DNA from 4 places in the Ruegeria sp. YTSA168 genome. Region 1 is predicted to be linked to each of the others. Evidence: riboswitches for the same ligand, from Rfam matches in the RefSeq annotation. Region 1 holds a riboswitch; each other region holds the start of a gene.
What was found. Region 1 has a riboswitch for cobalamin ahead of AC2FFE_RS05435 (aromatic ring-hydroxylating oxygenase subunit alpha). Riboswitches for the same ligand answer to the same signal wherever they lie in the genome.
Positions count from the first base shown of each region.

Region 1 (2,193 bases):
TGACCTCGGTCTCAGTCGGGCTGATTGGTGTGACCCGGAACACGATGGAATGATCAGCCAGAAAGTGGTTCCAGGTGGTTGGATAGTGGAATTTCAACAATGCACCTGCATCCGCAAAGGGCGATCGGCCCAGCCAGCGCCGCACAGCGGATTTCCCATCCATTGTATAGCTTTGCGCCCCTTCCTTCAGAGGCATCCGAGCCATACGGAATTGCCCGCCTTCATGCAGGTGGAATTGCGAGGGCATCCCGGCGGCTTCGCATCTGTCAAAATGGGCTTGCATGTGTAGCGGCGTCTCACCCCCTTCGATTCCAGTGACTGCAGGATCATCAGGGAAGGTGCGGCACAGCGCGGGATGGTTGCCACCGCAGTGGTAACACTCGCGGTTATTCTCCCAAACCAGCTTCCAGTTGCCGTTCTCAATGATTGAACTTTCAAAAGCCACTTTGGCGTTGCCCAAATCATGCGGCTCAAGATAGGGGCGTGCGGTATTGGCGAACATGTCGAAATCTGGGGGGTTATCAGCCAGACAGATGTAAACCAACCCGGCAAGCTCACGGCAATGCACTGTCATCAGACCGTGCTGTTTGGGATCGAAATCCGACCCCATATCACGCGCCCACAGCAATGAGCCATCAAGCTCATAGGTCCATTGGTGGTAGGGGCACACCAGTTTGGGTGCATTGCCTTTTGCAGCCTTGCAGATGATCGAACCACGATGGCGGCAGGTGTTGTGAAACGCCCTTACGTGGTTGTCTGCACCACGTACAATGATCACGCGATAGGCACCCACGGTATAGGTAACATAATCCCCTGCTTTCGCCAGTTCACAAGCCGGAATGGCAAACAGCCAGTCGCGATAGTGGATGGCTTCAAGATCGGCCTGAAAAACCTGAGGATCGGTGTAAAAGGCCTGCTCGAGCGCGTGGCCGGGGATGCGACGTGCCAACAGGCTTTTTGAATGCTGTTCATTTCTGGCTCTCCTGCCGCGCCCCGCGGCATTGCTTGGGCAGATGACAAGGAGGAACCGTCCGGAAGCGCGCGAGGAACACGTCCGAAACATGTGCCCCCACCGCCACCCGCGGTTTGACATATCTGCGAGGCTGGTTTCCGGACTTGAAAGGGGCTTGCGCCCGGCTACGACACCTTCCCGGGATCCTCGTCCCAGTGGTTGATTGTCGAACCTGACCTTCCTTACCGTTGCGGGGGCAGCGCCGGAATTTCACCGGCTTCCCAATTCTCCGCTGCCTGAGACTCAAACAGCGGCACCTCACATGCGCAGGATAAAGTCGTGCCGTTCATATGCTGAGAGACATGCGACATTTTCAGTTTCAAAACAGACATCTTGATGTTCGGGTCGAACCAGCGTTCGCGGAGTAAATTTCTACCATACATCTCAGGCACAAAACCTGCCTTCTTCCGCTTGGTTGGTTTGAGGTTATAAGGGATCTTCATGGCCTGTGCCGTCAGTGACGTGCCAAAGCCCCAAATGCTGAGAGTAGGAGAGCCCCAATGGAAATCAGACCCTTTGGCGTTGAGATTTGGATGAATGAGTTCGAAACAACCTGTGAGCTCAATTTGGCTGAGACCTGCGTTCAGTCCATCACGCTGGGCGAACTGTTCGACATGGCGGGCCAGCACAACAGCATTCTTAACGATCTGTCATCCATGAAGATGACCTATGGCGCAATTGAAGGGTCAGAGCGTCTGCGCGATGCGATCAGTGGCCTGTATGACAGTCAAGGCCGCGACAATATCCTAACGACGCATGGGACCATAGGCGCGAACTCTCTGGTGCATCAGACACTGGTGTCGCGCGGTGATCACGTGATCTCTGTAATCCCGACCTATCAGCAACACTATTCCATCCCCGAAAGCATCGGTGCCGATATTGAACTGCTGCATCTGCGGCCCGAAAACGCCTTTTTGCCCGATCTGGATGAGTTGCGAGCGATGGTGCGACCCGATACGCGCCTGATTGCGATCAACAATCCAAACAACCCAACCGGCGCGCTGATGGATCGAGCGTTGCTGAGTGAAATCGCCGAAATCGCGCGTGGCGTCGATGCTTGGCTGCTTTGTGACGAGGTCTATCGCGGAACGGATCAGACAGGCAACGGCTTCACCGCCGCGGTCGCGGACCTGTACGAAAAAGGGATCAGCACGGCGGGCATGTCCAAGGCCTATTCACTT
Region 1 covers NZ_JBXWMW010000002.1:364,520-366,712, forward strand. Annotated here, with positions in the region: gene AC2FFE_RS05435 (aromatic ring-hydroxylating oxygenase subunit alpha) at 1-952, opposite strand, end outside; cobalamin riboswitch at 1,085-1,288, opposite strand; gene AC2FFE_RS05440 (aminotransferase) at 1,513-2,193, shown strand, end outside.

Region 2 (2,193 bases), 280 kb from region 1:
GGTTAAAGCGGTTCAGGTTGTCGATACGGTGGGGGCGGGTGATACGTTCAACGCTGGTGTACTGGCCGAACTTCACCGTTCTGGGCATCTGACCAAACCCGCGCTGCGCGATCTGACAACAGAGAGCCTGCGCGCCGCTCTAGCGTTGGGTGCAGATGTTGCAGCAGTCACCGTGTCGCGTGCCGGGGCCAACCCACCCTGGGCGCATGAGCTTTAGTCCCAAAAAGGGAAGTCACATGAAACGTTCCGACATCAACCGCATCAAGACCGATGCACAAGCCTTTATCCAGTCTTTCGGGTTCATCCTGCCCCCATTTGCCGACTGGTCCCCGGATCAGATGCGCAGCGCCAAGGCCGACACGATCCGCGCCCGGGGGCTGGGATGGGACATCACCGATTACGGGCAAGGCAAATTTGATGAGCTTGGCCTGTTCCTGTTCACCCTGCGCAATGGGGATGAGAATGATCTGAGCCAGGGCCGCGGAATGCTCTATGCCGAGAAACTACTGATCTCGCGCGACAAGCAGCTGTCGCCAATGCATCGCCACATCGTCAAAGCCGAAGATATCATCAACCGGGGCGGCGGCGATCTGGTGATGGAGATCTATGCCTCGGACCCCGACGGCAGCGTCGACCGCGACACACCAGTTGTGGTTCCCAGTGATGGATGCGACATCACCATCACTCCTGGTGAGTTGCTGCGCCTGAAACCCGGCGAAAGCGTAACATTGATGCCCGGTATCTGGCACGCCTTCTGGGCCGAGCGCGGGGATTGCCTAATCGGCGAGGTCTCAACCGTAAACGACGACCGCACCGATAACGTCTTCGAACAACCCATCCCGCGCTTTGCCACGATCGAAGAAGATACCGAGGCCGAATTCCTGCTGGTTGCGGATTACTGATCCACCCCGTATCTGACACGAGCCTCTCAGCGATTGCTTGACAAGCGTGTCTTGTCCAGAATAGCTGGCCTGTGATGGTTCCCGCTACTTTGATTGCGGGATGAAAATGGGAATACGGTGCGGCCCCGGGACACCCGGGTCAGGCCAAATCCGTGACTGCCCCCGCAACTGTAAGCGGTGAGCAACGCCAAATCACCACTGGCCCGAAAAGGCCGGGAAGGTTGGCCAAGCAACGACCCGCAAGTCAGGAGACCTGCCATCACCTGTGAAACCAACCCGGGACGGGGCGTCCTGGAAGGAGGATTGATGGCAGATTTGCGCCCTTACGGGACCGGTACTTTCTATGCGGGCATTTTGCGCGTTGAGGATAGCCGTGGACAAAACACCTGACCATTTTGTGCTGATCTGCTCGACCTGCCAGGGAGAGATCGAAGCCCGCGCGGCCCAAAACGCCCTGGACGCTTCGCTGCCCGAGGGCGTCGCAACCCGACTGATCCCCTGCATGGCAGGATGCGAACGCCCCATGGCCATAGGCTTGCAGGCCGAAGGCAAGGCGCAATACCTGTTTGGTGATATTCAAAGCACCGCCGATCTGGATGCAATCGCCACCTTCGCCCATCAGTTCCGCGACAGTGAAAGCGGCTGGACCAGCGCAACAGATCGCCCCCCCGCCTTGTTGTTCAAAACGCTCGCCCGCCTGCCCCGTCTTCCCAAAAGGGGTAAGGCATGAGCTTTCTGGTCGCAGAAAACCTAGAATACTACGCGTTGAACGGCGATGCGCTGTTACAGGGTGTCTCATTCGCACTAGAAGAGGGTGCAATCCTTGCGATCGCGGGTCCCAACGGTGCTGGGAAAACGACACTGCTGAACCTGCTCTGCGGGGTCGAGCGTCTTGCGCTGGGGGATGTACAGATCAACGGTCAAAGCCTGCGCAAACTGTCTGCACAAGAACGGGCCCGGACCATCGCGGTTGTTGGCCAGCAGGAATTGCCCGACGGTCGCCTGAAGCTACGCGACTATGTCGCGCTGGGTCAGATCCCCATCCAAAGCGACCGTTCGAGCGAGGAACACAAAAGAGACCTAGAGCGCGTTCTACGCACAACCGAGCTGACCCATCTGGCGGATAAGCCGATTCAAAGGCTCTCGGGCGGGGAACGTCAGCGCGCCCATATTGCGCGTGCATTGGCTCAGAACCCCTCGTTGTTGTTTCTGGACGAACCCACCAATCATCTGGACCCGGATGCCAAGGGGCATATGCTGTCGCTGGTGGCCGCCCTGGGTGTGACGGTCG
Region 2 covers NZ_JBXWMW010000002.1:83,204-85,396, reverse strand. Annotated here, with positions in the region: gene AC2FFE_RS04205 (carbohydrate kinase family protein) at 1-217, shown strand, start outside; gene AC2FFE_RS04200 (D-lyxose/D-mannose family sugar isomerase) at 237-902, shown strand; cobalamin riboswitch at 961-1,177, shown strand; gene AC2FFE_RS04195 (DUF1636 family protein) at 1,276-1,632, shown strand; gene AC2FFE_RS04190 (ABC transporter ATP-binding protein) at 1,629-2,193, shown strand, end outside.
Region 2: it holds a riboswitch for cobalamin, as region 1 does, so the genes downstream of both, AC2FFE_RS04195 (DUF1636 family protein) here and AC2FFE_RS05435 (aromatic ring-hydroxylating oxygenase subunit alpha) in region 1, are expected to answer to the same signal.

Region 3 (2,193 bases), on a different contig from region 1:
CAGCGTTCCGAAGGGCACATTGCGTGAGCCGGGGATATGGCCCGAGCGCAAACCTTCGCGCGGCTCTGGTTCCGCTCCGGCAAAGCGGGCGGCGGAACGGGCATCGATGATCTCATGATCAGCCAGCTTGGCGGCGGCAGACACTTGTGTCACGTCGCGCACCAGATGGTTCTGAACCCGCACGGTCATATGACGATCCCGGATTACTGGGGGCAAATCCTCGATCTCGCGCCCTTCGGCCTGCCATTTTGGCAGACCGCCATCCAGCACGGCAATGTTGTCCTGCCCCATCAGGCGGAACATCCACCAGACGCGCGCAGCTGAGGACAGGCCAGAGCCATCATAGACAACCACCTGATGTCCATCCCCCACGCCCATCGAGCGCAGGCGTGACATGAACTTCTCGACCGGAGGCATCATATGCGGCAGGTCCGAGCGATGATCGGCAATATCGTCGATATCAAAGAACCGCGCGCCCGAGATATGACCTGCATCATATTCGGCTTTGGCATCGCGCCCATGCTGCGGCAGGTACCACGACCCATCCAGCACCCGCAGATCGGGGTCCTTGATATGGGCGGCAAGCCAGTCGGTGGAAACCAGGGTTTTCGGATCGTCTTGCATCAAAGCCTCCCCTAAGCGAGTCTGAGTTTCCCTATATCCGAGCGGCCAAACGTGCAAGCCATGCCAAGGCCTGCACTCCTGGGAACTGGCAATTTTTTCCAAACATGCACGTTTGCCTGCTTGACAGGTGGCACCCGGTGCCGGACACCTGCCTGACATGGTTTCCAAAGGGGAATTTCCCCCAAGGAATGAAAAGGGAATCCGGTGCGACAATACCTGTCTAGTCCGGAGCTGCCCCCGCAACTGTAGGCGGAGTTTCGCCCCATCAGGGCCACTGACCGAAGCAATCGGTTGGGAAGGCCGGGATCGAAGCCAATCCGCAAGTCAGGAGACCTGCCATGTGCAAACCGGGCGAAAGCCCAATTTTTAAACCTTTCTGCCGTCGGGTGTGACGGGAAGGAGACCAAACTATGCATATCGAACCGGGCGTCGTAAATGGCGCCAAACTTGTCCTGAGCTACGCGACCGCAACTGGCGCAGGGCTCTATACCGCTAAACTGGCATGGGACAGCCTGAAAAGCAGCGGCCTTGCCAGCCTCGCCATTCGCTCAGCCCTGACCACGGGGCTGGTTTTTACCTTCTTTGAAGTATTGCCACACTTCCCGGTCGGAGTGTCAGAAGTACACTTCATTCTGGGATCGACCCTGTTTTTGTTGTTCGGTGCAGCCCCTGCCGCCATCGGCTTGATTGCGGGCCTGTTCATTCAGGGATTTTTCCTGGCGCCTTTCGACCTGCCTCAGTTCGGGATGAACATGACAACACTGCTGGTGCCGCTTTTTGCGCTGCAGGCCTTGGCCAATCGCATCATCGCACCGAATACGGCCTACATTGATCTGAAGTATTCTCAGGCGCTTGCGCTGTCGACGGCCTATCAGGGCGGTGTCGTCATCTGGGTGGCGTTCTGGGCCTTCTACGGCCAAGGATTTGGTGCAGAAAACCTCACCGCCGTCGTCAGCTTTGGCGCTGCGTACATGCTGGTTATCCTGGTTGAACCGCTGGCTGATCTGGCCGTTTTGGCCGCGGCAAAATCCATGCGGGATTTTGGCCGGATTGGCCTGTTTACACCACGCCTTCACAACGCTGCATAACCCTGTTGCGCCGCGCTACCCTGCGCGGCGCAACCTGAAATGTTGAATGATACCGATCACGCTAATGACAATCCAGAAGCCTTCAATCAGCATCGACGCCAGATTGAAGTTCTGAAGCAGCGAATAGACAATCAAAACGGACCCCAGCAGATTTACGACGGGAAAGGCCAGATCTTCGGAATTCATGTATCGCATCTGCGTGGCGAAATAGGCGGCAACCACGATCAGGGCCCCGAAAGAGCCGATGGCATCCACAATTGTCAGGCTGTTGAAAAACTCGCTCATCAATGAACCTTGCCGTTATCTGGAACATCTGGCTGTTGCGCATAGTGATGCATGTTCAAAAACGCCGCCCCTTCAGCGCCCGCTCGATAGCCATGCGGGAGATCCGCTGCAAATCGCAGCCCCTGACCCGATTGCAAGGGCACCCAAGCCTCACCTTTCAGAATGTCCAGCGTGCCGCTGAGCACAAAGACCTCCT
Region 3 covers NZ_JBXWMW010000011.1:11,653-13,845, reverse strand. Annotated here, with positions in the region: gene sseA (3-mercaptopyruvate sulfurtransferase) at 1-624, opposite strand, end outside; cobalamin riboswitch at 766-979, shown strand; gene AC2FFE_RS16500 (energy-coupling factor ABC transporter permease) at 1,035-1,712, shown strand; gene AC2FFE_RS16495 (CBU_0592 family membrane protein) at 1,728-1,997, opposite strand; gene AC2FFE_RS16490 (helix-turn-helix domain-containing protein) at 1,997-2,193, opposite strand, start outside.
Region 3: it holds a riboswitch for cobalamin, as region 1 does, so the genes downstream of both, AC2FFE_RS16500 (energy-coupling factor ABC transporter permease) here and AC2FFE_RS05435 (aromatic ring-hydroxylating oxygenase subunit alpha) in region 1, are expected to answer to the same signal.

Region 4 (2,193 bases), on a different contig from region 1:
CGGTTTCAGGGGCAGAATGATGCCGGGTTCCGATCACCGCGCTTGCACCCAGCACTTCGGCTGACCGCAGAATCGCACCTACGTTATGCGGGTCCGTTACACGGTCCAGCAGGATCACGCGGGGGTGTTCCCGTCCGATGCAGTTCTCGGCCAAACCGCCCCACTCCAGGGGCTTAACTTCAAGTGCCGCGCCCTGATGCACAGAACCCGCGTCAATTGGGGCATTGAATTTTCGCGGGTCAACCATCTCGGCCTCAATCCCCGCAAATTCAATGGCTTCAACCAGTTTGTCCTGCGCATTTCGCGTTACAATCAGGCGCAGTTTTTGGCGTTTGGGGTTCATCAAGGCGTCGCGCACGGCGTGCAAACCAAACAGCCAAACCGTCTCGGCGGCCGCCGCTTTTCGCGCCTGTTCCTTTTCGACAACCCACTTGGGTTTTTTCATTCTGAGGGCCTCCGGGCCGTGAATTCGCTTTCCTGCGTCAAAGCCGTATTTTCCTGTTGACGCTCCTTTGGTGCGCTAGTAATCACGCCTCCACGTCAGGTGCAACGCCTGACAGTGGGCGACAGGCCGCAAGGTGTGGCAGGGGACTGTAACTCCCTCGCGGAGACGCACGCCTGGTTCGATTCCAGGGTCGCCCACCACTCTCACAAAGCTTCCAGATACCAGAGCAAAACGCACCCGCCAATGGCCCGTGTCTGCTGTTATGAATGGCAGTCTAGTTATTCGTCAAACATTTGGTTCAGTGAAGTGATCGCTGTCAAACCTTTCGAAAGCCGCAGGCTAAGCCCTGACATGCCGCCCAACGACCGCCACAGGTCGTTTTTCTGCACCCGGCGTTGCGGTTGTCGGCGACACGCTTGACAAGCACCGTATCAGTGCCGCATGTCCGATCCGTTGGTGTCCTCGTAAGAGGATGAAAAGGGAATGCGTCAACGGGTTTACCGCCAAACGCAGCCGCCCCCGCGACCGTGACCGGAGAGGGTGCCCAAAGCCACTGGCCAAAGGCTGGGAAGGCGGGACATCCGACAGGGTATACACCCTGACATCCGCAAGCCGGGAGACCTGCCAGCGCCCGAAGATGAAACCGGACGGGGTGTTCCGGTGTGGGGCTTGGATCGGCCCACATGAAACCCCGTCCCCCAGATTTGACTAAGGGGGATGAGAGAGATGAATAAAGCCGCACCAGTTGAACTGCTGGTCTGCACGACATGCCGCCGTGGCCTGGCGATCGAAGACGACACCCAGCGCCCTGGTGCCTTGCTGCACAAGGCGCTGGAACAGGCCGGCGTGCCAGACGGGATCGACCTAAAGCCTGTGGAATGCCTGTCAAATTGCGATCAGGGCTGTTCCATCGTGCTGCGTGGGGGACCCGCGCGTTGGACTTTTGTCTACGAAAACCTCAACGAAACCGACCATGTCGAAACGATCATCGAAGGTGTGACCAAGTATTTGGCCACTGACGATGGTTTGGTCAAATGGCGCGAACGTCCTGAACATTTCCGCAAAAACTGTGCGGCCCGTATTCCCCCGATTGGAGCTTGACCCATGTCTACTCTCGAAAAACTTCCCGTCACTGTCATCACCGGCTTTCTGGGCTCGGGCAAAACCACGCTGGTCAAGCATCTGATGCAGAACCCGCAGGGCAAACGCCTGGCCGTTGTGGTCAATGAATTCGGTGATGTCGGTGTCGATGGCGATATCCTGAAATCCTGCGCCATCCCGGATTGCCCGGCAGAGAACATCATGGAGCTGGCGAACGGCTGCATCTGCTGCACCGTGGCTGACGATTTTATCCCGACCATCGAGGCGCTGATGGCGCTAGAGCCGCGCCCTGAACATATTCTGATCGAAACCAGCGGTCTGGCCCTGCCCAAACCACTGCTGAAAGCGTTTGATTGGCCAGATATCCGGTCTAAAATCACGGTGGATGGCGTAATCGCTCTAGCGGATGCCGAGGCTGTCGCCGCTGGTCGCTTTGCGCCGAATGTCGAGGCCGTGGATGCCCAGCGCTTGGCGGATGACTCGATTGACCATGAAACCCCGCTGTCAGAAGTATTCGAGGATCAGATATCCTGCGCCGATATAATCCTGCTGACCAAACCGGATCTGGCCGGTCCCGAAGGCGTGGCAAAGGCCAAAGCAATCATCGCCGCCGAAGCGCCGCGCCCGCTGCCTGTGGTCGAAGTCGC
Region 4 covers NZ_JBXWMW010000001.1:686,608-688,800, forward strand. Annotated here, with positions in the region: gene rlmB (23S rRNA (guanosine(2251)-2'-O)-methyltransferase RlmB) at 1-445, opposite strand, end outside; tRNA gene AC2FFE_RS03475 (tRNA-Tyr) at 562-645, shown strand; cobalamin riboswitch at 883-1,088, shown strand; gene AC2FFE_RS03480 (DUF1636 family protein) at 1,172-1,546, shown strand; gene cobW (cobalamin biosynthesis protein CobW) at 1,550-2,193, shown strand, end outside.
Region 4: it holds a riboswitch for cobalamin, as region 1 does, so the genes downstream of both, AC2FFE_RS03480 (DUF1636 family protein) here and AC2FFE_RS05435 (aromatic ring-hydroxylating oxygenase subunit alpha) in region 1, are expected to answer to the same signal.